4 regions of the Streptosporangium nanhuense genome follow, and region 1 is predicted to be linked to each of the others. Evidence: riboswitches for the same ligand, from Rfam matches in the RefSeq annotation. Region 1 holds a riboswitch; each other region holds the start of a gene.
The links. Region 1 has a riboswitch for cobalamin ahead of metE (5-methyltetrahydropteroyltriglutamate--homocysteine S-methyltransferase). Riboswitches for the same ligand answer to the same signal wherever they lie in the genome.
Positions count from the first base shown of each region.

Region 1 (7,017 bases):
CTTTGAGCTGCTATGTCCACGGCGTCGCCCCCGCCATTCCAGCCCTCATTCAAGGGAGATCCTTTTCCGTGACGCCACGGTCGCCCTTGGTGACCGCCCGGACCGCCCGGACCGCCCCGGAGCCCGGCCGCGAGAGGAAGGCGGGGGAACGACGAAACCGCCCCCGCGCCCACCGGGCCGGGGACGGCACGTGAGGCCGTCGGGCCACGGAGGGCGCGGAAGCGGTTCGGATCGTCTCGACCGGACCGGAGCCACCCGATCGGACAGGAACGACCGGGCGGGAACGGCCGGGCCGAGGCGATCAGACTCGATCGACCAGACCTGAGCGATCAGATCCGAACGGCCGGACCTACCGGACCTGCCAGACCTGCCAGACCTGCCGGATCTGCCGGATCTGCCGGATCTGCCGGATCTCCGATCAGCGCTGCAGGTCGACGCAAGAGTAGAAGGCGTTGGCGGTGTCGGCGATGTTCCAGACGGCGAGGACCTTCAGGCGACCGGTCCTGCCACCCAGGTTCACGTTGTGCGAGACGGTGGCGCCGGGCTGCCTGCCGCCGTCGTTGAACACCGCGATGCGGGTGTTGCCGATGAAGTACTCCCACGTGCTGGTGGCGTGGCGGGCGGTGAGCACCCAGTTGAAGGTGACCGAGTTGCCCACACTCGTCGCCGGCCACCCCTTGCTCTCGTTGCTGAGCTGCGAGAACCGGCCGACGTTGCCGTGGCAGTTCTTCAGGCCCTTGGGACCTTCCACGCTCTGGGGCTCGTAGATGATGTCGCCGCAGCCGGTGACCCGGCCCTGGGCGCACATGGCCTGACGGCTCGGCGGCGACGAGATGTAGCCGTGCGCGTTGGCGGGTGACGCGACGAACACGGTCGAGGCGACGGCGATGATCGCCATCGCGAGGAAGGTGACCGTTCTGCGCATGTCCTGCTCCTTCGCTGGGGGGTGACTCGAATATAAAAGAAAGTTTCCTAACAGTAAACATTCGAGTCATGAAAGATTCGGGAGCCGGTCAGGCGTGACGGCCTCTTCGGCCGAGCCTCGGGAGCGACGTTTCCCACGGTCGGCCGCCCGGTCGCCCTTTTCGGGGATGACGGCCTCGACGTGGCGTCGGAGCAGGTGGACGCGGTTGCCGCGAGAGGAGCAGGCCCTGTCGGCGGCCACCGCGGCAGGGCGGGTGCGCGGGCGGCCTGCAGCTGGGTGTGCTCGCCCGGCAGCTGGATGTGCTCGCCCGGCCGTTTCGCGAACCTGGAACCGGTCCCCATCGGGACCCGGCGGACGTCTCTCGAGGGGGCGTGCCCCTACGGAACTCTGGCGACCATGCCGAAGACGCCGGGCTTCGCGGGGTCGGGGATGGGGTCGAAGTCGTCCTCGGGACGCCAGCCCTGAACGGGGACGATGCCCGGAGCCAGGAGTTCCAGGCCCTCCAGCCACGCGGCCATGTCCGCGCGGGTGCGGCCGACGGCGCCTCCCTGACGGGTGTGGCCGTACAGCTCGTGGCCCTTCCTCGCCAGGTCTCCGGTCAGCTCGCCGGGGTGGCCGTGGGAAATGACCACGTGGCTGCCGGACACCAGGAGGCGACGGAGCTCGGCGACGATGCTGGCCGCCTCCTTGTCATCGGGAATGAAGTGCAGGACGGCCAGCAGCAACACCCCCACCGGCTGGGTGAAGTCCAGGTAGTCCTGGACCGTGGAGTCCTGGAGGAGGGCTGCCGGGTCGCGGATGTCGGCCGGGACGACCCTCGTGCCGGGGTTGTCGGCGAGCAGCGCGCGGGCATGGACGAGCACCACGGGATCGTTGTCGACGTAGACCACCCGTGAGTTCGGCGCCACGCGCTGGGCCACCTGATGAACGTTCTCCTGCGTCGGCAACCCGGCGCCGATGTCGAGGAACTGGCGGACGCCCGCGTCGACGAGGACGCGCACGGCCCGGCCCAGGAAGGCACGGTTGGCCCTGGCGTTCTCGCGCGCGTTCGGCACGGCCCGGAGCACCACGTCGGCGGCCTCGCGATCCGCGGCGAAGTGGTCCTTACCGCCCAGCAAGTAGTCGTATATGCGCGCCGCACTCGGCACGCTCAAGTCCACGCCCGGTATGTCCATGGGCGAAAGGCTAGTGAATCAAGCTCCTTCGCCGGCGATTTTCCCGCAAGGGCCGGACATCGCCCCTCGGCCGCCCGAGCGAGGTCTGCGCGCTCACCAGGAGTCGCCCCGGATCGCCGCGGTCACCCCGGAGAGGACCGATCGGCGGGCCAACCGGAAGAAGACCGGAAGATGAAAAGTTCAGCGGGCCGGAGCGCTACCGGCGGCGCGACACCGCCGAACACCGTTTCCAGAACACCGTTTCCAGAAGATCAAGCCCTGGCTGGGGCCGGCCACCCGCTACGACAGAACCCCGGCAGGCCACGAGACCGGCCCCTGTCCCCGAGGCTCGGTCATGTGGCTGAGGCTCCTCACCTCAACCACATGATCCGAACTCTGAACAGCTTCTAGACCGCTTCCGCCCGGACACGCAGGGCCGCCTCGACCATGTTCCTGAGGCTGGCCTCCGTCTCCGGGTAGCCGCGGGTCTTCAGGCCGCAGTCGGGGTTGACCCAGAGCAGGGCCGGATCCACCGAGGCCGCGGCCGTGCGCAGGGCGGTCTCGATCTCACCGGCCGAGGGCACCCTGGGCGAGTGGATGTCCCACACGCCGGGCCCGATGCCGCGCGCGTAGCCGAAGGCGCGCAGGTCGTCCAGGAGTTCCATCCGGGAGCGGGCCGCCTCGACGCTGGTCACGTCGGCGTCCAGGTCGCCGATCGCACCGATGATCTCCCCGAACTCCGAGTAGCACATGTGGGTGTGGATCTGCGTGCTGTCGGCGACCCCGCTGGTGGCGAGCCGGAACGCGGCGACCGCCCACTCCAGGTAGGCCTCGCGGTCGGCTCGCCGCAGCGGCAGCAGCTCGCGCAGCGCGGGCTCGTCGACCTGGATGATCCTGATGCCCGCCGCCTCCAGGTCGCGGGTCTCGTCGCGCAGGGCGAGCGCCACCTGCCTGGCGGTCTCGCCCAGCGGCTGGTCGTCGCGGACGAAGGACCAGGCCAGCATCGTCACCGGGCCGGTCAGCATGCCCTTGACCGGCTTCTTCGTCCGCGACTGCGCGTAGGAGGCCCAGCGCACCGTCATCGGCTCGGGACGCGAGACGTCGCCGAACAGGATCGGCGGGCGGACGTAGCGGCTGCCGTACGACTGCACCCAGCCGTGCTCGGTGGCGGCGTAGCCCTCCAGCATCTCCGCGAAGTACTGGACCATGTCGTTACGCTCGGGCTCGCCGTGCACCAGCACGTCCAGGCCGATGTCCTCCTGCAGCGCGATGACGCGGTCGATCTCGGCCTCCATCCTGCGCTCGTACCCGGCCCTGTCGATCTCGCCCGAGCGCATGGCGGCGCGGGCCTGGCGCACCTCGCCGGTCTGCGGGAAGGACCCGATGGTGGTGGTGGCCAGCGGCGGCAGGCCCAGGTCGGCGTTCTGCACGGCGAGCCGCTCGGCGTGCGGGGCGCGCGAGGTGCCCTCGCCCAGGGCGTCCAGCCTGGCCCGCACCCGGGGGTTGAGGAACCGCTCCGCGGCGCTCTCCCCCGCGATGACCTCCTCGCCGTTCAGCGCCCTGCCGATCCGTACGACCTCGGCGACCTTCTGCCTGGCGAAGGCGAGCCGCCCGCGCAGCCGCGGGTCCAGCGAGGTCTCGGCGTCCAGGTCGAGCGGGACGTGCAGCAGCGAGCAGGAGGTGCTCACCACCAGCCGGTCGCTCAGCCCGAGCAGCGCCGCGCAGGTCGCCAGCGCCTTCGCGGTGTCGGTACGCCAGACGTTGCGGCCGTCGACGACCCCGGCGACGAGGGTCTTGCCGGGCAGCCCGCCGACGGCGGCCAGCGCCTCCAGGTTGCCGGGCGCCGAGACGAAGTCCAGGCCGACGGCCTCGACCGGGCCGCGGGCCAGGATCTCCAGCGCGGGCCCGATCTCGCCGAAGTAGGTCGCCACCAGCAGCCGGGGGCGGCTGCTCAGTTCACCCAGCCGCACGTAGGCCCGGCGCAACGCGGCCAGCTCCTCCTTTGTACGGTCGGCGGCGAGCACCGGCTCGTCCAGCTGCACCTCGGCCACCCCCGCCGCGGCCATCCGTTCCAGCAGCTCGGCGTAGGTCTCCAGCAGGCCGTCCAGCAGCCGCAGCGGCGCGAAGCCGGGCTCGGTGGACTTGGCCAACAACAGGAACGACAGCGGCCCGACCAGCACCGGCCGGGTCTCGACGCCCAGCCGCCGCGCCTCGGCGTGCTCGGCCAGCGGCTTGCTCCAGTCGAGCCGGAACCGGGTCTCGGGGCCCAGCTCCGGGACCAGGTAGTGGTAGTTGGTGTCGAACCACTTGGTCATCTCCAGCGGCGCCACCCCCTCGGCACCCCGGGCCATCGCGAAGTACGGATCCGCCGCCCCGGAAAACCGCTCAGGCACCGCGCCCACCAGCGCGATCGCATCCAGCACCTGGTCATACAGCGAGAACGTGTTGGACGGCACCGCATCCAGCCCCGCCCCCGACAGCTCCCGCCACACCCCTTGCCGCAACCCCGCGGCCGTCCCCTGAAGACCGGCGGCATCGACCCGCCCAGCCCAGTAATCCTCCGTCGCCCGCTTCAACTCGCGACGATCCCCGATACGGGGGTAACCCAAAACAGTCGTGGTGACCTTGCTCATGGCGTCCTTCCCTCGGCTCATGCCATGCCGACCCACGGCCGCGAGCGAGGACATGCGAAAGACGCATCCCAGGCCCTCCCACGAGGCCACGGATCACCGCACACCGGACGGCGCACGGGCGACTGGCAGGTCTTCGGACTCGCGGGCACCACACACAACCCCTACTGACCGTCGCTTCCCAGATGCGCACACACCCAGTGCCAATGACGGCGTTCGTTCCCACTCACCGCTGCGGGGCAGCCCCGGAATCACACCGGGTTCCCTCTTACGACTCCCGGCACCGCAACGGCGCCGGGAGAACCAACCGCGCCACGAGCATAACCCGCCCTGCCGAGGAGACCATGCTCCCCCTGTCCAAGTGGCGCTATGCAGGAAGCGGCCACCGACGCGGCGCCCCCTTCTGGACCGAGTCTGCTCGGCAACACATCGCTACTGCTCGCAAGGTCGCCAAGGAACGGGCTCATCGTGAAATGGAGTGACTTCATAAGACTGCGTTCCAGCCGCCCGGAAGCCATCTTCACTCTTCTGTACCGGATACAGGGAAGTGATCTAGGCTTGGCCACATGACTGGCTACCTTCAGGTTTCGACCACAGTGGACAGCCGTGATGCGGCGATGAATCTTCTCAGATCTGCCATCCGTGCGAAATTGGCAGCATCGGGTCAAGTCTTCGGGCCTGCACAGTCTGTTTTCTGGCATGAGGGGAAAATAGGCGAAGGGGAAGAGTGGCAGATCTTCCTGAGGACGACCGCGGATCGCTACTCGGACTTGGAGTCACATTTGATATCCGAGCATCCGTGGAACAACCCTGAAGTGACCTTCACATCGATTGACGGTGGATCGGCTCCGTACTTGGAATGGCTGAGAAAGACGACGGCATAGCCATACGGTCGAATAGTTCGGCGACAGATGGCAGCGACCTATGATTCTCAAGTCGCTCAAGAACGGCACTGGCGCGCTGGCGTGGACGAATTGACGCGACATCCACGGAAAGGCTCAGTGACTGACTCAGCGCGGCAGATGCGCGTTCGATCTCCCCGGCGTCTAGATACGCTTCTGAAAGCCAGGTCATATAGAGGGACTTGTCTCGGGCGTGGGTGTCCTCGTACTTCGAGAGGGCATCCTCAAGAACGGCAATACCCTTAACGGGTTGATTCAGCGCGACCCAGCACCGTCCCGTCATGATCTGAAGTTCGAGCCGGTCAACCCAGAGCGCCCAATCTGGATTTGGCTCGCCACTGCTCTCCTCAAGTGCCCTACCGGCTTCTTCGAGGGCTCTTTCGACCTCAACCTGGTATCTCTGCCCTTCAGACGCGTACGCCCATGCCGCCCGCTCCAGCAGGAGTGCCCTGACCGCAGAGGGAGTCCCTCGCTCCGCCACCCGGCACGAAGCATCCGCTTCCTGAATCCCCGGAGAGCCGTAACTCACTTTCTGATAAGCCAGGAACGCCAGCGAGTTGGCAAGAAGAGCGGTGTCTCCGGCATCGGTGGCGGCCGACAGGCTTTTCTTGAAAAGCTGCCTCGCCCTCTTGGCCCATCCTGCGTCGAAGGCAGCCCATCCCGCCTGTTGTGCTTGCTCGCTGACCACGCTTAGAAGCGCTCTTCCCGTCTTCTCCGTATAACTGGCCTCGTTGACGAGTGTGCTCGTTCTCTCAAGCTCGGCAGCATAGAGAGGATAGGTTTCGGCGCCACCTAGGTAATCGTCGATTCGACGCAGCCGCGCAATGCGCTTGCGAAGCGAAACGACAAGCTCATCATTGACGCGTCGCCCCTGAGGAAGACCCTCAAACGGTACTGGAATAGCGGCAATGCCCACAGTCGCCACGGAGGCACCGAGAAATTCCCTGCGTAGCACATCATCCTCCGGCTCAGTGCGTGACGTGCTTTCCGCGCTGAACAGTTCATTCTCGTCCAGGTCGAAAGCGCGGCAGTAAAGCAGTCGGTATGGATCCCTCGGCTTATGCCTGCCCGCTTCCCAGTCTTTGATCATGCGGGTGACGGAATCCCGTCCCGGCATACGGCTACGCGTGCGTTCGTCGGCCAGTTCGGTCAACGCTCGGGCCATTTCCCGCTGAGTCCACAGCCGGTTACGCCGTTCGGCGCGTAGCCGTCGCGCCCAAGCTGGAACGTCGCGCATCGCGTTACCTCTGGAGATAGGGGTCTGCGTCTCTCCCTCAGTCTCCCCTATTCCCCTTCTGCTGAGCCTGTTACTCCTCTTCTCTCCCCTGGTCTCCCCTGTCCCGCCCTATCTCCGCGTGCTGGTGGGGCGCTGTCATGGGAGGACCGTGAAAAAGCGGAACCCGCAG
Region 1 covers NZ_JCADBG010000023.1:103,814-110,830, forward strand. Annotated here, with positions in the region: gene AC5L38_RS34755 (lytic polysaccharide monooxygenase auxiliary activity family 9 protein) at 419-925, opposite strand; partial or broken gene AC5L38_RS34760 (IS5-like element ISDge16 family transposase) at 1,040-1,195, opposite strand; gene AC5L38_RS34765 (SAM-dependent methyltransferase) at 1,303-2,100, opposite strand; gene metE (5-methyltetrahydropteroyltriglutamate--homocysteine S-methyltransferase) at 2,487-4,712, opposite strand; cobalamin riboswitch at 4,820-5,032, opposite strand; gene cutA (divalent-cation tolerance protein CutA) at 5,327-5,593, shown strand; gene AC5L38_RS34780 (NsdA family TPR-like regulatory protein) at 5,532-6,848, opposite strand.

Region 2 (7,017 bases), on a different contig from region 1:
CGATCATCAGCGAGTTGCGCAGGCCGGTCCGGGCGACCCGCTCCCTGACCTCCGCCCACTCCTCGGACCCCGCCGCCCCGTAGTGGTCGGGGTGCAGCACCCCGTCGGCGGCCCTGGTCTCCTCGTACGAGGGGTGGCGGCCCCGCTCCACGGCCAGGTCGGAGGAGGTCCGGTAGGCGGCGAGCGCGATCTCCTCGGAGATCCGGGTCGACAGCTCCAGGGCGCGGGGCGAGTCGAACGGCAGCCGCAGCGCGAACAGCACGTCGGCCAGGCCCATCACGCCGAGCCCGATCGGGCGCCACCTCCGGTTGGCCGCCTCCGCCTCGGGGGTCGGGTAGAAACCCAGGTCGATGGTGCGGTCGAGGAACCGCACGGCGGTACGGACGGTCGCGCGCAGCCGCACCCAGTCCATCGCCTCGCCGGGATCCGCTGAGAGGTGGGCGGCGAGGTTGATCGAGCCGAGGTTGCAGACGGCGGTCTCCGCGTCGCCGGTGACCTCCAGGATCTCGGTGCAGAGGTTCGACAGGTGGATGACGTTCTGGGGCCTGGCCGTCTGGTTGGAGGTCCGGTTGGCCGCGTCCTTGAAGGTCATCCAGCCGTTGCCGGTCTGGGCGAGCGTGCGCATCATGCGCCCGTACAGGGTGCGGGCGGGGATCTGCCGGGTGAAGCGGCCCTCGGCCTCGGCGGCCCGGTAGGCGTCGTCGAACGCGGTGCCGTACAGGTCGGTGAGGTGCGGGACGTCCTTGGGGTCGAACAGCGACCAGGTCCCGTCGACCTCGACCCGGCGCATGAACTCGTCGGGGATCCAGTTGGCCAGGTTCAGGTTGTGCGTGCGGCGGGCCTCCTCGCCGGTGTTGTCGCGCAGTTCCAGGAACTCCTCGACGTCGGCGTGCCAGGGCTCCAGGTAGACGCAGGCCGCGCCCTTGCGCCGGCCTCCCTGGTTGACCGCGGCGACGCTGGAGTCGAGCGTGCGCAGCCAGGGCACGATGCCGTTGGAGTGGCCGTTGGTGCCGCGGATCAGCGAGCCCCGCGAGCGGACCCTGGTCCAGGCGATCCCGATGCCCCCGGCGTACTTCGACAGCCGCGCGACCTGCCCGTAGCGGTCGTAGATGGACTCCAGCTCGTCGCGGGGCGAGTCGAGCAGGAAGCACGAGGAGAGCTGGGGCCTGCGGGAGCCGGAGTTGAACAGCGTGGGCGAGCTGGGCAGGTAGGACAGGGTGGCCATGAGCGCGTACAGCTCGGCGGCCTCCTCGACGCTCTCGGACAGGCCGCAGGCCACCCGCAGGAAGAAGTGCTGCGGGCGCTCCAGGACCTTGCGGGTCCTCGGGTGGCGCAGCAGGTAGCGGTCGTAGACGGTACGCAGCCCGAAGTACTCGAACCTGGCGTCGGCCTCCGGGTCGACCAGCGCGTCCAGCATCCCGGCGTGGGCGGCCACGAACTCCGCGAGCCCGTCCTGGATCAGCCCCGCCTCGTGGGTCGCGGCGATGGAGTCGGAGAAGTCGCGGACGCCGTGCTCGGCGGCCTCGTCGGCGATCAGCCCGGCCAGCATCGCGGCGGCGATCCTGGAGTTCTCGGGGTCGGTGATCACCCGTGCGGCGGCCTCGTCGATCGCCAGCCTGCGCTCGTCCGCCGCGTTCCCGGCACTCCCGGCATTCCTGACATTCCCGGTGTTCGCGCCGCCGTCGCCCGCCGCGGTCCCCGCCCCGCCCGCCGCGGTCTCCGCCAATGCCTGTGTCACGTAGTGCCCCTCGCTCGATCGGACTTCCCCGTACGGCTCCGCCGGATGGGCACGCGTCCGCGAGCGATCCCGGGCACGCCGGATCGCCTCGTTCCGCGGGCCCTCCCACGAGGCCCTGGACAATCACGTCACCGGCAGGTCTTCGGACTCACGGGCACACCACACACGCCTACCGGCCGTCGCTTCCCAGGCATGGTTCGCCCAGTGCTCAATGACGGCTTTCGTTCCCGTTCACCGCTGCGGGGCAGTCCCGGAATCTCACCGGGTTCCCTCTTGCCTCGCCCCTCGCGGGGCGAACCAGCAACGAGCAGGATCCTACATCTAGGGGCGTCTGACGCAACTACCCCAACAAGTTGTGGCGGAGGACTTCAACAGCCCGAGCTCGTGAAGCACACCCCGGGTGCGGGCCGTCTCGGTGGAGAGCCACTGGCGGAACTCGTCGCCGCTGAGATAGACCCGGCTCCAGCCTCGGGAGGCGCACAGGGCACGCCAGCGCGGCGCGGCGTCGATCCTGTCACACAGGGCGATCGCGGCGTCCCGGTCCCCCGGGCTCATGCCCTTGGGGCCGAGCAGCCCGCACCAGTCGCTGTACTCCAGCCGGACGTCGGCCTCCATGAGCGTCGGCGCGTCGATCCCGTCGATCCGGCCGCCGGAGGAGACCACCAGGGGCCGCAGGCGGCCCGCGGTGATCTCGGGCCGCAGGGCGCGCGCCGATCCCAGCAGGGCGGCCACCCGGCCGGCCTGGAGCGCGTCGGCGGCGTCCTCGGGGGCGAGGTAGCCCGCGTACTCCAGCAGCCGGGTGTCCACCCCGAGGCACTTGCCGATCATGCCGTAGAGCACGTGGTCGGTGCCGCCCTCCGACCGGCCGCCGACCGTCAGGCCCGCCGGGTCGTCCCGCAGCCGCGCGACGAAGTCCTCGAAGGTGCGCAGGCGGGAGCCGGAGGGGACGACCAGGACCGTCCAGTCGCCGACCAGGCGGGCGATGGGGGTGGCGGCGTTCACCACGGCGGCGGTGTTGGCGATCTCCGCGGCGGCCACCATCGGCATCGCGGTGACGAGCAGCCTGCCCTCGCGCGCGAAGGGGCCGCGAAAGGCGCCGAACGCGTCGCGCGAGGCTGAGCCCAGGGGCCCGGCCCGCTCGACGGCCATCGCGGTGCGCACCAGCCCCGACTGGACCAGGGAGGTCGCCAGCCTGCCCGCGATCCCGGCCCAGCCGTGGCCGTCGGCGGTCGGTTCGAGGATGAACAGGCGCTTCACCACCGGGTCGGTACCGCCGTCCGCGCCGCACCCCGCGGCGAGCACGGCCCCCGCCGCCAGCGCGCAGAACCTCCTACGGCGCATGAGCGCCCCTTCCCCCGAGAACCCCCTATTCCATAGGTTACTTTCACATCACTTTCTGTGACTAAGTGGGGTATGCCCGAACTTCCGGGAACCGTCCGTTCCCGGCCACGGACCACCGGAGAGGACCCCGGAATCAAGGCGTCGGAGACGGCCGCCTCGCGAAAGCCCCGGGAAGCGCGGCGCCCCCGCCCCGGCGGGCCGGGAACGGGGGCGCCGGGGCGAGGGGAGGTCACTCCACCGTGACGCTCTTGGCCAGGTTCCTGGGCTTGTCGACGTCCCGTCCCAGCGCCACCGCGGCGTGGTAGGCGAAGAGCTGGAGCGGGATCGACAGCAGGATCGGGTCCAGCTCGGTCTCGTTCTTGGGCACCACGACGCAGTCCTCGGCCAGCTTGGGGTCGGCCGCGCGGTGGCCCACCATGAGCACCCGGCCGCCCCGGGCGCGGATCTCGCCCAGCGTGGTGAGGTTCTTGTCCAGCAGCTCGTCGTCGGGGACGATCGCCACCGTCGGCATGTCCGGGCCGATCAGCGCCAGCGGCCCGTGCTTGAGCTCACTGGCCGGGTACGCCTCGGCGTGCACGTACGAGATCTCCTTGAGCTTCTGCGCGCCCTCGCGGGCCACCGGATAGCCCCTGACCCGGCCCACGAACATCATGCTCGGCGACTCGGCGTACCTGCCCGCCAGCTCCTTGATCTGCGGCTCCAGCGCCAGGATCTCCTTGATCTGGTCCGGCAGCCTCCGCAGGCCGTCGCAGATCCTGCGGCCGTCGGCGGGAGACAGGTCGCGCACCCGGCCCAGGTGCAGCGCGAGCAGCGCGAAGGCCACCGCGGTCGAGGTGAACGCCTTGGTGCTCGCCACCGAGACCTCGGGGCCCGCGTGCAGGTAGACGCCGCCGTCGCACTCGCGGGCGATCGCGCTGCCCACGGTGTTGACGATGCCGAGCACCCTGCCGCCCTTGCGCTTGAGCTCCTGCACGGCGGCGAGGGTGTCGTAGGTCTCCCCCGACTGGCTGATCGCCACGTAGAGGGTGTCGGCCTCCACCACCGGGCTGCGGTAGCGGAACTCGCTCGCCGGCTCCGCGTCGGCCGGGATGCGCGCCAGCTCCTCGATGAGCTGCGCGCCGATCTGGCCCGAGTAGTACGCGGAACCGCAGCCGATGATCTTCACCCGGCGGAACGAGCGGGTCTCCCGCGCGTCCATGTTGAGACCGCCCAGGTGAGCGATGTGGAAGCGGTCGTCCAGCCGCCCGCGCAGCGTCCTGGCCACCGTGTCGGGCTGCTCGGAGATCTCCTTGAGCAGGTAGTGCTCGTAGCCGCCGGTGTCGTAGTGCCCGGCCTCCCAGTCGACGGTCAGCGTCTCCTTGGCCGTCTCCCGCGCGTCGCTGGCGAAGGTGTTGAACCCGTCGGCCCGCAGCACGGCGATCTCGCCGTCCTCCAGGTGCACCACCTGGCGGGTGTAGCGGACCAGCGCGGCGACGTCGGAGGCGGCGAACATCTCCTTCTCGCCGATGCCCAGCACGATGGGGCTGCCGTTGCGCGCCACGACCACCTCGCCGGGGCGCTCGGAGTCGATCACCGCGATCCCGTACGTGCCGACGACCCGCTTGAGCGCGGTCCGCACGGCCTCCTCCAGCGAGTCGGCCTCCTTGACCGTCCGGGAGATCAGGTGCGCCAGCACCTCGGTGTCGGTCTCCGACAGGAAGATCGCCCCGTCGGCCTCCAGCTTGGCGCGCAGCTCGTCGGCGTTCTCGATGATGCCGTTGTGCACGACGCCGATGCGCTCGTCGGTGGACAGGTGCGGGTGGGCGTTGACGTCGCTGGGCGCGCCGTGGGTGGCCCAGCGGGTGTGGCCGATGCCCAGGCCGCCCTTGAACCGCGCGGGCACGACCGCCGCCAGGTCGGCCACCCGCCCCTTGACCTTGCGCATCTTGAGGCCCTTGTTGGAGATCACCACCCCGGCCGAGTCGTAGCCCCGGTACTCAAGACGCTGCAGGCCCTCCAGCAGGATCGGTGCCGCGTCCTTGGGCCCCACGTAGGCCACGATTCCGCACATGTAACGCTCCTTGTCCGTAAAAGATCGGGGTGCCGCCGTCCGCTACCCGTACACGATCCGGCGAAGCTGTCTCAGGGAGAGTTCGGGTGCCGCGACACGGCGCACCGCCAGCTCGGCGGCGACCCTGGGGAAGATCTCGTCGTTGACCAGCCCCCTGGCCTTCAGCTCCGCGTGACGCCGCCGGACGAACTCGTCGACGGGCTCGGAGAAGTAGGCCAGCACGTCCGCGACGACCCGCGCCGCCTCGCCCGGACCGAGCGCGCTCGTCCGGGTCAGGTGGGTGATCAGATCCTCGTGCGGATTCCGTGCCGTGGACACAGAGCAGGACCATACGCATCCGGGAGAGAACACACCAAGTTTCCTGCCCGATTTCGGGCAGAGAATCTCTTCAGCGTCGCAACCCCGTCGCAATGCGCGACATTCGGTAATCTCTGATAACTCTAGGTAGTCGCCAGAGGGGGAGGAACACCGCTATGCGCCGCCTGCCGGGGATCACCGTCGTCGCCGCTCTCACCGTCCTGACCTCAACCGCCCCGGCCCCGGCCGTCCCGGCTTCCACCGCCCCGGCCCCGGTCGTCCCCGCGGACCGGCCGGCGTGGCTCCGGACGCCCCCGGCCCCCGCCGGGACCTCGGCACCGCCCGGCACCCCGTCGGGAGCGGGAGCGCGGACAGGCAGGCAGGCCGCCTTCACCGAGGCGGCGCGGCGGTACGGGGTTCCGGAGAGCGTGCTGCTCGCGGTCTCCTACCTGGAGTCCCGCTGGGAGGGCCACGGCGGGCTGCCCAGCGTCTCCGCCGGATACGGCCCGATGCACCTGATCGACGGCCGGGCCGAACCCGGGCGCCCCCACGGCGCCGGGGAGGACCCGCGCGGCGACGAGACCCGGCCGCGCGTGATCGCCCTGCCGCCGATGGCGGCCGACCCGCCGGAGGACACCCTGCGGCGGGCCTCGGAACTGACCGGCCTGTCCCCCGCCCGGCTGCGCCAGGACGCCTCCGCCAACATCATGGGCGGCGCCGCGCTGCTCGCCGACCACCGGCGCCGCACCGGCGGGAGCCCCGGCGGGGGCCTCAGCGACGATCCGGTGAGCTGGTACGACGCGGTGGCCCGCTACCCCGGCACCCCGGAGAGGGGCGCGGCGGGGAGGGGGGCGGCACCGTCCTTCGCCGACGAGGTCTACGCGACGATCCGGACCGGTGCCGCGCGGTTGACCGACGACGGCGAGCTCGTGGTCCTCCCCGCCACCCCGGACCTGCCCACGCCCTCGACACACTCCGCGCGTTCAGCGCCCTTCGGGCCCGCCGCGCCGCTCACCCCGGCGGGGCGCTCCGGGCCGTCCGGCCCGCGGGCACCGCTCCCCCTGGAACGGCGCGCCTCGCCCGCCGGCCCGCCCCCCGCGCCGCCCACCCCCACCCCGGTCACCCCCACCCCGGCACCGTCGCCCGGCGCGAAGACCCCCGCTCCCCCCACGAAGACGGCCATGGCGCTCGCCAAGCGGCCCGCCCCCGCTCCCGTGCCGGGGCCCGACTGCCCGAAGAGTGTCTCCTGCGAGTGGCTCCCGGCCGCCTACAAGCGGCTCCCCGGCGGCGGGTACGGCAACCACGACCGCTCCGCCGCCCCCCGGAAGATCGACTACATCGTGATCCACGACGGGGAGACGAGCTACGACGCCATGACCCGCCTGGTCAAGAACCCCGCCTACCTGAGCTGGCACTTCACCATCCGCTCCGCCGACGGCCACATCGCCCAGCACCTGCGGGCCAGGGACGTCGGCTGGCACGCGGGAAACTGGTACGTCAACTCCCGCTCCATCGGCCTGGAGCACGAGGGCTACCTGGCCAGGGGCGGCGCCTGGTTCACCGAGGCGATGTACCTGGCGTCGGCCAGGCT
Region 2 covers NZ_JCADBG010000001.1:720,740-727,756, reverse strand. Annotated here, with positions in the region: gene AC5L38_RS03015 (ribonucleoside-diphosphate reductase subunit alpha) at 1-1,738, opposite strand, end outside; cobalamin riboswitch at 1,855-2,055, opposite strand; gene AC5L38_RS03010 (tripartite tricarboxylate transporter substrate-binding protein) at 2,060-3,079, opposite strand; gene glmS (glutamine--fructose-6-phosphate transaminase (isomerizing)) at 3,309-5,129, opposite strand; gene AC5L38_RS03000 (hypothetical protein) at 5,172-5,447, opposite strand; gene AC5L38_RS02995 (N-acetylmuramoyl-L-alanine amidase) at 5,603-7,017, shown strand, end outside.
Region 2: another riboswitch for cobalamin. It lies ahead of AC5L38_RS03015 (ribonucleoside-diphosphate reductase subunit alpha); the one in region 1 lies ahead of metE (5-methyltetrahydropteroyltriglutamate--homocysteine S-methyltransferase).

Region 3 (7,017 bases), on a different contig from region 1:
GACGTGAACGGCGACGGCCGCGACGACTACCTCCTGGTCGGCGACCAGGGCCAGGTCAAGGCCTGGCTCAACAACCGCGCCGGTCAGGGTGGCGGCTGGAGGTACATCGGCGAGATCGCCGCCGGGGCGGCCCCCCGCCACCAGGTGCGGTTCGCGGACGTGAACGGCGACGGCCGCGACGACTATCTCGTGGTCGGCGACCAGGGCCAGGTCTCGATGTGGCGCAACGCCGGCACCGGCGACGCCGTCTCGTGGGCCGGCCAGGGCGAGATCGCCTCCGGCGTCGGCGCGAGCGGTCCCACGGTGACCTTCGCCGACGTCAACGGCGACCGCCGTGATGACTACCTGGTCCTCGGCGACTACGGCCAGATCCGCGCGTGGACCAACAACCGGGGCGGCTCCGGCTCGGCCTGGCTCGCGGTCGGCGAGATCGCCTCCGGCGTCGGCGTGGCCCGCGCGAACATCGGCCTGGCCGAGATCAACGGTGACCGCCGGGCCGACTACCTCGTCCACGACACTCTGGGCGGGGTGAAGGCCTGGTTCAACAACGGCGCCGGCACGACCGGTACGACGACCACCCCCATGCCGAACGACCCCCAACCGCCGCCGCCGGGAGGCCTGCCGCTCTGCGTGGCCAACCGGTGCTGGTGATCTGAGGCGCCCTGATCGAGCAGAGCGAGACCGAAACTCACATCACGGGCTTCGCCGGAGACCGTTCCGGCGAAGCCCCGCGCCCGCCGGCCGTGACGCGCGGTCGGAGGTCGCGACGGTCCGTGCGCAGGAGCCCCGGCCGCTGACGAAGGGCGGCCGTGGGCCGATGCACGGACGGCCAACGGTCGGCTACGACGGCGCCCATCCCGCCGAGGTCCCTCGCTCGCTCCGGCTCCCGCGTCGAAGAAGCCACCCGGCCGCGGGGACCCGACGTCCCGGATCGGTCAGGGGCGGCCCGGATCGGCCCCCCGCGACGGGCGCGCCGCGCCGCCCCCGGTTCGGCGGCGGCCCGGTGCGGCCCGGTGCGGGCCGACGCGTCACGCGGGATAGCGGCGGGGGGTGAACACCACCCGGCTGCCGTCACCCCGCTCGGCCACCCGCGTGGTGGACGAGCCCACCAGCAGCAGGCAGCGCATGTCGATCGCGTCGGGGTCCAGGTCGCCCAGGGTGGTGACGGTCATGCTCTCCCGGGGCCCGCCGACGTCGCGGCCGACGACCACGGGGGTCTCCGGCGCCCGGTGCTCCAGCAGCAGGTCCCGCGCCGCGGCCACCTGCCAGGTACGGCTCTTCGACGCCGGGTTGTAGATCGCCAGGACGAGGTCGGCCTTCGCCGCGGCGCTGATCCGCCCGGCGACCACGTCCCAGGGCTTGAGCAGGTCCGACAGCGACAGCACGCAGTAGTCGTGGCCGAGGGGCGCACCGGCCCTGCTCGCCACCGCGTGCGCCGCGGTCAGGCCGGGCAGCACCCGTACCGGCACGTCCGCGAACCTCGGCTCGCACGCCACCTCCAGCACCGCGCTGGCCATCGCGAACACCCCGGGGTCGCCCGAGGAGACCACGGCCACCCTCGATCCGGCCGCTGCCAGCTCCAGCGCGTGCGCGGCCCGTTCGGCCTCCACCCGGTTGTCGGTGGGGTGGCGGCGCTGGCGCGGGTTGGGCGGGACGCGGTCCAGGTAGGGGCCGTACCCGACGAGCTCGTCGACACCGGCCAGAGCCTCCTGCGCCTCCGGAGTCAGCCACGGCCGCCCGGCGGGGCCGAGCCCCACCACGACCACCTCGCCGCGCGCCCTCACGTCGCTCACGCTCCCGGCCCCGGTGACGGGCGCGGGGCCCGCCGCGTTGACGGGGCTCGGGATCAGCGCCAGCGAGAAGTACGGGACGCTGCTGGGGTCGACCTCGGCGAGCGGGGCCAGGCGCTGCTGCCCGGTGGTGGCGCGCTCGACGTACCAGGCCTCGTCGAGCCGTCCGGCCTCGGCCAGCGCGTCACGGACCTTGGTGAACGTACGGCCGAGTTTCAGCACCGCCGCCGAGTCGGTGGACGCCAGGCGCTCGGCGAGCACCTCCGCCGGGAGCGTTCCGGGCAGCACGGTCAGGACCTCGTCCCGCTCGACCAGCGGGCGTCCCAGGACCGCCGAGGCGCCGCTCACCGACGTCACGCCCGGCACGACCTCGGTGACGTAGCGGTGCGACAGGCGCTTGTGCATGTGCATGTACGAGCCGTAGAAGAGCGGGTCGCCCTCGCACAGCACCACCACGTCGCGCCCGGCGTCCAGATGGGCCGCCAGCCGCACCGCGCAGGCGGCGTAGAAGTCGTCGATCGCCCCCTGGTAGCCGCCCGGGTGGTCGGTGGTCTCGGTGGTGAGCGGGTAGATGAGCGCCTCCTCGACCTGTCCCTCCCGCAGGTAGGGCGCGGCCACCGAGCGGGCGATGCTCCGGCCGTGGCGGGCGCTGTGGAAGGCGATCACATCCGCCTCGCCGATCAGGCGGGCGGCCTTGACGGTCACCAGTTCGGGGTCACCGGGTCCGAGTCCCACGCCCCACAGCCGTCCGGTCACGCGTCCGGTCACGTCGTCACTCATTCTTCCTCGCTCGCGATCGCGTTGATCGCGGCGGCGGTCATCGCGCTTCCGCCCCGCCGTCCGTCCACGACCAGGTACTCCAGGTTCGCCGGGTGCTCGGCGAGGGCCTGCTTGGACTCGGCGGCACCGATGAAGCCGACCGGGACGCCGAGGACGGCGGCCGGGCGGCCCGCGCCCTGCTCGACCATCTCCAGCAGCCGGAACAGCGCGGTCGGCGCGTTGCCGATCGCGACCACCGAGCCCTGGAGCCTGTCGCGCCACAGCTCCAGCGCGGCGGCGCTGCGGGTCGTGCCCAGTTCCGCGGCGAGTTCCGGCACCCGGGGGTCACCGAGGGTGCAGACCACCTCGTTGCCCGCGGGCAGACGCCGCCGGGTCACCCCGGAGGCGACCATCATGGCGTCGCAGAGCACCGGCGCGCCCGCGAGGAGCGCCTCGCGCGCCGAGGCCACGACCCCGGGTGACCAGCGCAGATCGCTCACCAGGTCGACCATCCCACAGGCGTGGATCATGCGGACCGCGACCCGGGCGACGTCGGCGGGCAGGCCGGAAAGGTCGGCCTCCGCGCGGATGGTGGCGAAGGAGCGGCGGTAGATCTCCGCGCCGTCGCGGACGTAGTCGATCACAGTTCCCCTCTGGCGGCCGCCAGCGCGGCCGCGGTCTCCTCGATGCCGGAGCAGGTCAGGCCGGTGCCGTCCAGCTCCAGGCGGTAGCCGTCACCGGTGGCGACGACATCCGCGACCCGCCCCCTCGGACGGCCGCAGCGCCTGCCGCAGCCCGCCCAGTGCACGGGGAGCGTACCGGTGCCCCGCCCGCTCCCGGACGGCGGGGCCGCGCCGATGGCTGTCGCGACGGCGGCGTCGGCCTGGACGTCGGCCAGGGACTTGGCGCAGCCGGGACGGCCGGTGCAGGCCGTCACACCGATCCACGGCGAGGCGGGGTCGACGACCAGCCCGGCGGCCTCCAGGCGGGCGGCCGTGCCCGCGACCTCGGCGCGGTCCAGGCCGGGCAGGACCACGCCACGCCACGGTGTGAGCCGGATCTCCCCGCCCGAGGCCGCGTCCGCGAGCAGCAGCGCCCGCTCGGAGGTGAGCCGCCCCAGCGGGATCGCCACCCCGAGCGCGACTCTCGCGCCTTCGTCGCCGTTCCCGTTTCCCGTTCCGTCCGTACTCCCGATGACGCCGACCGGCCCGAGGGTCACGACCCGCGTTCTCACCGGGGCGAAGGGGGGCGTACCGGAGACCCCGAGGGCGGTTCGCACCCGGGCGGCGATCAGGGAGGGGCCGTCGGGGAGTTCGGCGATCCGCCAGGCGGTGACGTCCCGGGCGGCCAGCTCGTCGAGGAACGCCTCCGCGGCGGCGAGCAGGGCGGTCACGGCTCCGTCCAGCGGGACGCGCAGGCCGGTGTCGGTCCCGGCGAGGACCAGCGCGGCCTCGTCCGGTCCGGTGGGCAGGATTCCCGCGTCGGCGCCCAGGCCGGCCACGTCCCCCCGGCCGTCGTCGAGGGCGAACATGAAGCGCCCCGGCAGGGCGGCGAGGGCGGGACGGGCGCACAGCCGCCGGTCCAGCTCGCTGATCAGCGGTGTGACGTCGACGATCCCGCCGCCGCGCGGATGCTCCGATCCGGCCGGATCGGTCGGCCCGGTCGGTACGGCTGGATCGGCTGACCCGGCCGGTTCGTCCAGTCCGGTCAACGGGGAGGCGAGGATGTTGCGGATCCGCTCGTGTGTCGCCGAGGGCAGCAGGCCCGCCTTCGCCATGCGCGCGGCGAACCCGCTCCCCCTCCCGCTGTCCGTGACGCCGTCCGGGTCCTCCGGGCCGAGGCCGCGTACCTGGACGTTCGCGCGGGAGGTCAGCTCGATGACGCCGCCGCCGTACGCCGAGGCGGCTTCGGCGAGTTCGCGCAGCTGGGAGGGGGTGAGGCGACCTCCGGGCACGCGGACGCGGGCCAGGCCGCCGTCCGCGGCGGCATGGACCTGGAGCGCCCCGGGGCACGCGTCGAGTCGCGATCGTCCGGAAAAGTCGGCAATGGACACTCGAAGGATGTTAATGCCAGTTTCTTGCAACGAACCGGACTGCCGTAGTGTCATCGGTGGCGACGGCAAAGGGAGGAAGCCGGTGTGATTCCGGCGCGGTCCCGCCACTGTAACCGGGGAGCGAACCCCACCCGGGCCACTGTCCGACGACGGGCGGGAAGGCCGGGGTGAGCACCGATCCGGGAGCCAGGAGACTCCAGCCGTCGCGGCCGACGACGACCCGGGGCGAGGACCCCGAGGGAGGAAGCTCCGTGCGCTCTTCGCCGTTCCCCCGCGACATCGTGGACACCGCGTACATCGTGGACACCGTGGCATCGCCGTTCCCCCGCCACGCCGCGCGCTTTTCGCCGCTCGACCGCCACACCGTGGCGGCACCGTCCCCCCGCCATGCCGTGGCGTCGCCGTTCCTCCGCCATGCCGTGGCATCGCCGTTTTCCCGCCTGTCCTCCCGCCACGCCGTGGCGCCCCTGGGCCGTACCGCCCTTCCTCTCCTGGAGTGTGGCGCGTGATCCTCCTGCTCTCGACCTCCGACACCGACCTGCTGAGCGCTCGCGCGAGCGGCGCCGACTACCGGCTCGGCAACCCCGCCAGGCTCACCGCCGACGACCTCCCGCCGCTGCTGGAGGGCGCCGAACTGGTCGTGGTACGCCTGCTGGGCGGGCGCCGCGCCTGGGAGGAGGGGCTGGACGCCCTGCTCGCCGGTCCCCGGCCCGTCGTCGTGCTCGGCGGCGAACAGGCGCCCGACGCCGAGCTGATGGAGCTGTCCACCGTGCCCGGCGGGGTCTGCGCCGAGGCGCACGCCTACCTCGCCCACGGCGGCCCGGCCAACCTGACCGAGCTGCACCACTTCCTGTCCGACACGCTGCTGCTCACCGGCCACGGGTTCGCCGCGCCCGAGCCCACCCCCACGTGGGGGACGCTGGAGCGCGAGGCGCGAGACCAGGAGGGACACGACGGGCCCGTCGTCGGGGTTCTCTACTACCGGGCCCACCACGTGGCCGGGAACACCGCCTTCGTCGAGGCGCTCTGCTCGGCGATCGAGGACGCGGGCGCGCGGGCGCTGCCGGTGTACTGCGCCTCCCTGCGCACCGCCGAGCCCGGCCTGGTGGAGGTCCTGCGTACGGTGGACGCCCTGGTGGTGACCGTGCTCGCGGCGGGCGGCACCCGTCCGGCGACCGCGTCGGCGGGCGGGGACGACGAGGCCTGGGACGTCGGCGCGCTCGCCGAGCTGGACGTGCCGATCCTGCAGGGCCTGTGCCTGACGAGCAGCCGGGCCTCCTGGGAGGAGAACGACGACGGCCTGTCCCCGCTGGACGCCGCCACCCAGGTCGCGATCCCGGAGTTCGACGGGCGGATCATCACGGTGCCGTTCTCCTTCAAGGAGATCGACGAGGACGGGCTCACCGTCTACGTGGCCGACCCCGAGCGGGCCTCGCGGGTGGCGGGCATCGCGGTGCGCCACGCCGCGCTGCGGCACATCCCGCCCGCCGAGCGGCGGCTGGTGCTGATGCTGTCGGCCTACCCCACCAAGCACGCCCGCATCGGCAACGCCGTCGGCCTGGACACCCCGGCCAGCCTGGTACGGCTGCTGGCCGCGCTGCGCGAGCGCGGCTACGACATCGGCGCCGAGGACGAGCTGCCCGGGGTGACCGGGCAGGACGGCGACGCGCTCATCCACGCGCTGATCGCCGCGGGCGGGCAGGACCAGGACTGGCTCACCGAGGAGCAGCTCGCCGGGAACCCGGTGCGCATCGCGGCGAGCCGGTACGCCGAGTGGTACGCCACCCTGCCCGCGGACCTGCGCGCCCGGATGGAGGAGCACTGGGGTCCGGCGCCCGGCGAGCTGTTCGTGGACAGGTCGCGCGACCCGGAGGGCGAGATCGTGCTGGCCGCGCTGCGCTCCGGCAACGTGGTGGTCATGGTGCAGCCGCCGCGCGGCTTCGGCGAGAACCCCATCGCGATCTACCACGACCCCGACCTGCCGCCCAGCCACCACTACCTGGCCGCCTACCGCTGGCTGGCCGACGGCTTCGGCGCGCACGCCATGGTCCACGTGGGCAAGCACGGCAACCTGGAGTGGCTGCCCGGCAAGTCGGCGGGCCTGTCGGCCTCCTGCGGCCCGGACGCCGCGCTCGGCGACCTGCCGCTGATCTACCCCTTCCTCGTCAACGACCCCGGCGAGGGCACCCAGGCCAAGCGCCGCGCCCACGCCACCCTGGTCGACCACCTCGTCCCGCCGATGGCCCGCGCCGACAGCTACGGGGACATGGCCAGGCTGGAGCAGCTCCTCGACGAGCACGCCTCCATCGCGGCGATGGACCCGGCCAAGCTGCCCGCGATCCGCGCCCAGATCTGGACACTGATCCAGGCCGCCAGGCTCGACCACGACCTCGGCGTCGCCGACCGCCCGCACGA
Region 3 covers NZ_JCADBG010000017.1:210,499-217,515, forward strand. Annotated here, with positions in the region: gene AC5L38_RS29865 (FG-GAP-like repeat-containing protein) at 1-651, shown strand, start outside; gene AC5L38_RS29870 (precorrin-2 C(20)-methyltransferase) at 1,029-2,570, opposite strand; gene AC5L38_RS29875 (precorrin-8X methylmutase) at 2,567-3,193, opposite strand; gene AC5L38_RS29880 (ferredoxin-like domain-containing protein) at 3,190-4,602, opposite strand; cobalamin riboswitch at 4,649-4,821, shown strand; gene AC5L38_RS29885 (cobaltochelatase subunit CobN) at 5,108-7,017, shown strand, end outside.
Region 3: another riboswitch for cobalamin. It lies ahead of AC5L38_RS29885 (cobaltochelatase subunit CobN); the one in region 1 lies ahead of metE (5-methyltetrahydropteroyltriglutamate--homocysteine S-methyltransferase).

Region 4 (7,017 bases), on a different contig from region 1:
CTAGGACTAAAAGCGCCAAAAGGGATTAATCATCACGCACTTAATGTAGTCATATGAACACTGCTCAGCCAGGTAAGGGACAGCCCTCAGATGGGTAGGGTTTTGAGTAGTCGGTCTCGACTGGGAAGGAGGTGACGCCGTGGCAGCTCGCGACGACGCTGAGGCTCGTGCCGCGCAGCGCGAACGGGAGGTCGCCGACCTCACAACACAGGTCTCCTTCCTGCAGGAGGAGATCACCGCGTTGCGTCGGAAGCTTACGGAGTCTCCCCGGCAGGCCAGGATTCTCGAAGAGCGTCTCCATGACGTGCAGGCGAACCTCGCGGCCGTAACCGGCCAGAACGAGCGTCTGGTGGCCACCCTCAAGGAGGCCAGAGACCAGATCGTCGCCTTGAAGGAAGAAGTGGACCGGCTGGCGCAACCGCCGTCCGGGTTCGGTGTGTTCCTCGAAACCAGGGAAGACGGCACGGTGGAGGTCTTCACCGGTGGCCGCAAGCTCAGGGTGAACGTGAGCCCCGCGGTGGACGTCGAGGCGTTGAAGCGTGGCCAGGAGGTCATGCTCAACGAGGCGCTCAACGTGGTCGAGGCCCTCGGCTTCGAGGAGCTGGGCGAGATCGTGATGCTCAAGGAGCTCCTTGAGGACGGCCAGCGCGCGCTGGTGATCTCGCACGCCGACGAGGAGCGGGTGGTGAAGCTCGCCGAGTCGCTGATGGACCAGCCGATCCGGGCGGGCGACTCCCTGCTGCTCGAACCCCGCTCGGGCTACGTCTACGAGCGGATTCCCAAGTCCGAGGTCGAGGAGCTCGTCCTGGAGGAGGTGCCCGACATCTCCTACGAGGAGATCGGCGGGCTCATGCGGCAGATCGAGCAGATCCGGGACGCCATCGAGCTCCCGTACCTGCACGCCGACCTCTTCCGCGAGCACAAGCTCCGCCCGCCCAAGGGCGTCCTGCTCTACGGCCCGCCCGGCTGCGGCAAGACGCTCATCGCCAAGGCCGTCGCCAACTCCCTGGCCAAGCAGGTCGCGGAGAAGACCGGCCAGTCCGGCAAGAGCTTCTTCCTCAACATCAAGGGCCCCGAGCTTCTCAACAAGTACGTCGGCGAGACCGAGCGGCACATCCGCCTGGTCTTCCAGCGGGCTCGCGAGAAGGCCTCCGAGGGCACCCCGGTGATCGTGTTCTTCGACGAGATGGACTCGATCTTCCGGACCCGAGGCTCGGGCGTCTCCTCCGACGTCGAGAACACCATCGTTCCCCAGCTCCTGTCGGAGATCGACGGCGTCGAGGGCCTGGAGAACGTCATCGTGATCGGCGCCTCCAACCGCGAGGACATGATCGACCCGGCGATCCTGCGGCCCGGCCGCCTGGACGTCAAGATCAAGATCGAGCGGCCGGACGCCGAGGCGGCCAAGGACATCTTCTCCAAGTACCTCATCCCCGAGCTCCCGCTGCACGCCGAGGATCTCTCCGAGCACGACTCCAACCGCCAGGAGACCATCTCCGGCATGATCCAGCGGGTCGTCGAGCGGATGTACACCGAGAGCGAGGAGAACCGCTTCCTCGAGGTGACCTACGCCAACGGCGACAAGGAGGTCCTGTACTTCAAGGACTTCAACTCCGGCGCGATGATCCAGAACATCGTCGACCGCGGCAAGAAGATGGCGATCAAGCAGTTCCTGGAGACCGGGCAGAAGGGCCTGCGGATCCAGCATCTGCTGGCGGCCTGCGTGGACGAGTTCTCCGAGAACGAGGACCTGCCCAACACCACCAACCCCGACGACTGGGCCCGCATCTCCGGCAAGAAGGGCGAGCGGATCGTCTACATCCGCACCCTCGTGACGGGCAAGCAGGGCACCGAGGCCGGCCGCTCCATCGACACGGTGGCCAACACCGGCCAGTACCTGTAACCACCTGTAGCCACGGGTGACCGGCGGCGCGGCTCTCCTCGTGAGAGCCGCGCCGTCGCTGTCTTTCAAAACTTTCACTGATATTTGGCGATTAGTGAGCCTTAGTCCTTTTTGTCCCCTTTTCTTGGTAGTTCCGTACCTTCTTTCACACCCGTCCCGTAAGTGAAAGGAAATAGACAGCCGCCCCTGGGAACCCAACTGATCGAGATGCCGTCCAAGTGGCGTGCGTGAACATTCCGGCCCGGCCGCCCGGTGAACGGCACGGGCTCCCGCGAGGCGCTTCGGGGAAGTGGCCGCCTCGCCGAGCTCGACCTCCTGCGCTTCCTCGCCGCCATCGCGGTGCTCGCCTTCCACTACTTCATCGCCTTCGCCTCGGTGTGGGGCGAGCGCCCGGCCGAGCTGTTCCCGGCGATCTCCACCGTCTCCGGGCTCGGCATCCTCGGCGTCGAGCTGTTCTTCATGATCAGCGGCTTCGTGATCCTGATGAGCATCTGGGGGCGGGGCCTGGGGGCGTTCGCCCTCTCCCGGCTGGTGCGGCTCTTTCCCGCCTACTGGGTCAGCGTGGCCGTCACCGCCGCGGTCTACGGGCTGACCGCCGCCACGGCCCTGGACCCCAAGCTCAGCCTCGGCGAGTACGGGGTCAACCTCACGATGCTCCAGCGGGCCTTCGGCGTCTACGACGCCAACGGCGTCTACTGGTCGCTCTGGGTGGAGCTCCGCTTCTACGTGCTGATCTCGATCCTGGTGATCATCGGGGTGACGCTCAACCGCTGCCTGGTCTTCATGGGCGTCTGGCTGCTGGCGGCCGGGTTCTTCACCGGGAGCGAGGAGGCCTGGGTCGATCTCGTGGTCATGCCCAAGTACGCGGCGTACTTCGTCGGCGGCATGGCGTTCTTCCTGATGACGAGGTTCGGTCCCAGGCTCGTCCTGTGGTGCCTGGCGGGGATCAGCGGGGGCCTGGCCGTCAACGCGGCGCTCGACCGGGTGGCCGGGCGGATCGAGAACGTCGGCTACGCCGCGATGCCCGTGCCCGAGTGGGCCGTGGTCGCCACCGTGGTGGGTTTCTACGCCCTCATGGCGATGGTGGCACTCGGCTGGCTGGGGTGGCTGCGCTGGCGCGGCCTGGTCGTCCTGGGGGCGCTGACCTACCCGCTCTACCTGTTCCACACCCCGGCCGCGGTGCTGATCGTCCCCGCCCTGCGGGACGTGCTGCCGCCCGCGCTGACCGCGCTGGTCACCGTGCTGGCCGCGATGGCGTTCTCCTACCTGGTGTACCGGGTGGCCGAGCGCCCGCTTCAGGAATTCGTCAAGTCCAGGAGGCGGAGAAGGGGCACATCCCCGCCCTCGTCACAGTTCCCCGCGCTCTCCTCGATCCCCCTCTCAACGGGCGAAAAGGCTTCGGTGCCATAACTGTCCGACCACCGGGCATAGTGAAGGGTCTAGGGTCGGGAATAGATACCACGGAGAGAAACAGTCCCTGACGAACAGAGGGTGCGCATGACGGTACGGCGGGTGATGGGCATCGAGACCGAATACGGCATCTCCGTGCCCGGACAGCCGGGGGCCAACGCGATGGTGACCTCCTCTCAGGTCGTGAACGCCTATCTGGCGGCCTCGGCCGCCAGGGCACGGCGCGCGCGATGGGACTTCGAGGAGGAGAACCCGCTGCGGGACGCACGGGGGTTCGACCTCGCGCGGGAGGTGGCCGACCAGAGCCAGCTGACCGACGAGGACCTCGGCCTGGCAAACGTGATCCTCACCAACGGGGCCCGGCTGTACGTCGACCACGCCCACCCCGAATACTCCACGCCCGAGTGCACCAATCCCCGGGCGGCGGTGATCTGGGACAAGGCGGGCGAGCGGGTGATGCACGACGCGGCGGTCCGCGCCTCGGCGATGCCGGCCAACGCCCCGATCCAGCTCTACAAGAACAACACCGACAACAAGGGCGCCTCCTACGGCTGCCATGAGAACTACCTCATGCGCCGGGCCACCTCGTTCGCCGACATCGTCAGGCACCTGACGCCGTTCTTCGTCTCCCGGCAGGTCGTCACCGGCGCGGGCAAGGTCGGCATCGGCCAGGACTCCCGGGGCGAGGGCTTCCAGATCAGCCAGCGGGCCGACTTCTTCGAGGTCGAGGTGGGCCTGGAGACGACGCTCAAGCGGCCGATCATCAACACCCGGGACGAGCCCCACGCCGACCCGGAGAAATACCGCCGCCTGCACGTCATCATCGGCGACGCCAACATGTCGGAGATCTCGACCTACCTGAAGCTGGGATCGACCGCGCTCGTCCTGGCCATGATCGAGGACAACTACTTCACCCGCGACCTGGCCGTGGACAACCCCGTCCAGGCCCTGCGCGCGGTCTCGCACGACCCGACGCTGAAGTACGAGATCGCCATGCGCGACGGCCGCAAGCTGACGGCGGTGCAGCTGCAGATGGAGTACCTGGAGCTCGCCCGCAAGTACGCCGAGGAGCGCAGCGCCAACGGCCTGGACGAGCCCACCAAGGACATCCTGGAGCGCTGGGAGTCGGTCCTCACCCGCCTGGCGGAGGACCCGATGCAGCTGTCCCGGGAGCTCGACTGGGTGGCCAAGCTGGAGCTCCTGGAGGGCTACCGCACCCGTGACGGCCTTCCCTGGTCGCACCCGCGCCTGCAGCTCGTCGACCTCCAGTACTCCGACATCCGTCCCGACCGGGGGCTCTACAACCGGCTGGTCGCCCGGGGCCGCATGCAGCGCCTGGTCACCGAGGAAGAGGTCCAGCGGGCGATCGAGGTGCCGCCCAACGACACCCGGGCCTACTTCCGCGGCCGTTGCCTGAGCCAGTACAGCGAGTCGGTGGCCGCAGCCTCCTGGGACTCGGTCATCTTCGACATCCCCGGCCGCGAGTCGCTGCAGCGCGTCCCCACCCTTGAGCCGCTGCGCGGCACCAAGGCCCACGTGGGCGAGCTGTTCGACCGCTGCCGTACCGCCGCGGAGCTGGTGACGGCGCTGACCGGCGAGCAGTGACCTCCTGAAAGGAGGGGGCGGCCCGGCCGGGCCGCCCCCTCCTTCGGCGTGCCTGGACCCCACGCTGACCGGATCCCGGCAAACCGGACACTCGGATTGACGAGGGACGGAGAACCGGGATACGTTCCGGGTGTTTTGTGGCGGTGCGAGGGAAATCCGGTGAGATTCCGGTGCGGTCGCGCCACTGTAACCGGCTCCCCGGAGCCGGAAGCCAGGTCACACTCGGCCGCCACCGACCTACGAAAAGGGACGCGTCAATCCCGGAGGAGGTAGCCGTGAGCCAGATCTCGGCACCGCACGTTCAGCCCATCCCATGGCCCTCGCTCACCCGCTGGCTGCTCGCCGTACCGGTGCTGCTGCTCCTCGCCTACCTGGTCACCTTCGACCAGGGAGCGATCTCCCAGGCGGGAAACTACCTGCACGAACTCATGCACGACGGGCGTCATCTGCTCGGCGTTCCGTGCCACTGAGCCACAGGTGATCACCAAACTCATCGTCCGGGGCCTCGTCGCCGGACTGCTCGCAGGGCTGCTCGCGGCCGTCTTCGCCTACACCGTCGGCGAACCGCGCATCGACCAGGCCATCGCGCTGGAGGAGGCGGCCGCCGCGGCCGCCGCCCCGGCCGGATCACACGACGACACCGGTGCCGCCGCCCACTCCCACGACGAGGAGGAGGCCCTGGTCAGCAGGGACGGCCAGCGCTTCGGGCTCTTCCTCGCCCTCGGCCTGTACGGCCTGGCGGTCGGAGGGCTGTTCTCCCTCGTCTACGCGGCCGTACGCGGCCGGGCGGGGCCCCGCTCGGAACCGGTGCTCGCGGTGAGCCTCGCCGCCGCCGCGTTCACCTCCGTCGTCCTCATCCCTTTCGTGAAATATCCAGCCAACCCGCCGGCTGTCGGCGACCCGGAGACCATCAACCAGCGCACCGTGCTCTACCTGGTCGCGGTGGTCATCGGGATCCTCGCCGTCGCCGCGGCCGTCGCCGCCTACCGCTACGCCTCGCGGAGCGAGCCGTGGGTGCGCTGGCTGTCGGCGGGCGCCACCCTCCTGGTTCCCGTCGTCGCGGCCTGGATCCTCCTGCCGGAGATCTCGGAGGTGCCCCAGGGCTTCCCCGCCGACCTCCTGTGGGACTTCCGGGTCGCCTCCATCGGGACACAGGTGGTCTTCTGGGCCGGTGTCGGCGCGCTGTTCGCCTTCGCCGCCCGCAGGCGCGGCCCGGTGTGACGACCCCCTCGGGGGTCACCCGCCTGCTCCTGGTCTGCCACGCCTCCACCTCGGCAACGGTACGGGCCGCGTTCCCGGGTGACGAACCACTCGACGAACGCGGCCTGCGCCGGGCCGAGGGGATGGCGCGGGACCTCGGCCCGGGACCCGCGGCCTGCCCGGCCGAGCTGCGCTGCGTCCAGACGGCGGCGGCGCTCGGCCTGCGGGCCGAGCGGGATCCGCTGCTGGCCGACTGCGACTACGGCCGCTGGAGCGGGATGACGCTCGGCGAGGTCGAGGCCGCCGAGCCCGAGGCGCTCGCCTCCTGGCTCGGCGACCCCGGCGCGGCGCCGCACGGCGGGGAACCGGTCACCGCGCTCCTGGCCAGGGTGTCCGGCTGGCTCGCCGCCCGCGCCCCCGGCAGGGCCGTCGCGATCACCCACCCGGCGGTCATCCGCGCCGCGGTCGTCCACGCCCTCGGCGCCCCCGCCCGGTCGTTCTGGCGCGTCGACGTCGCGCCACTGGCCCGTGTGACGCTCACCGGGCGCGGCGGGCACTGGCGGCTCAGCTACTTCCCATGACGGTTCGCCGACGGTTCGAGCACCCGGCGACCCCTTGACTCGACTGACCCGACGAGACGGACAGGAGATCCCGAAGGTGCGTGACTCCCGCTATCCCTTCACCGCGATCGTGGGGCTGGAGGACCTGAAACTCGCGCTGATCCTCAACGCGGTCTCCCCCCGCGTCGGGGGAGTGCTGGTCAGGGGGGAGAAGGGCACCGCCAAGTCCACGGTCGTGCGGGCGCTGGCCGCGCTCCTGCCGCCCGTCGAGGTGGTGGCCGGCTGCCGCTTCTCCTGCGACCCCGCCGCCCCCGACCCCGGCTGCCCGGACGGGCCGCA
Region 4 covers NZ_JCADBG010000015.1:50,135-57,151, forward strand. Annotated here, with positions in the region: gene arc (proteasome ATPase) at 140-1,903, shown strand; gene AC5L38_RS26910 (acyltransferase family protein) at 2,156-3,313, shown strand; gene dop (depupylase/deamidase Dop) at 3,401-4,918, shown strand; adenosylcobalamin (AdoCbl) riboswitch at 5,043-5,176, shown strand; gene AC5L38_RS26920 (CbtB domain-containing protein) at 5,194-5,388, shown strand; gene AC5L38_RS26925 (CbtA family protein) at 5,396-6,139, shown strand; gene AC5L38_RS26930 (histidine phosphatase family protein) at 6,136-6,699, shown strand; gene AC5L38_RS26935 (VWA domain-containing protein) at 6,776-7,017, shown strand, end outside.
Region 4: another riboswitch for cobalamin. It lies ahead of AC5L38_RS26920 (CbtB domain-containing protein); the one in region 1 lies ahead of metE (5-methyltetrahydropteroyltriglutamate--homocysteine S-methyltransferase).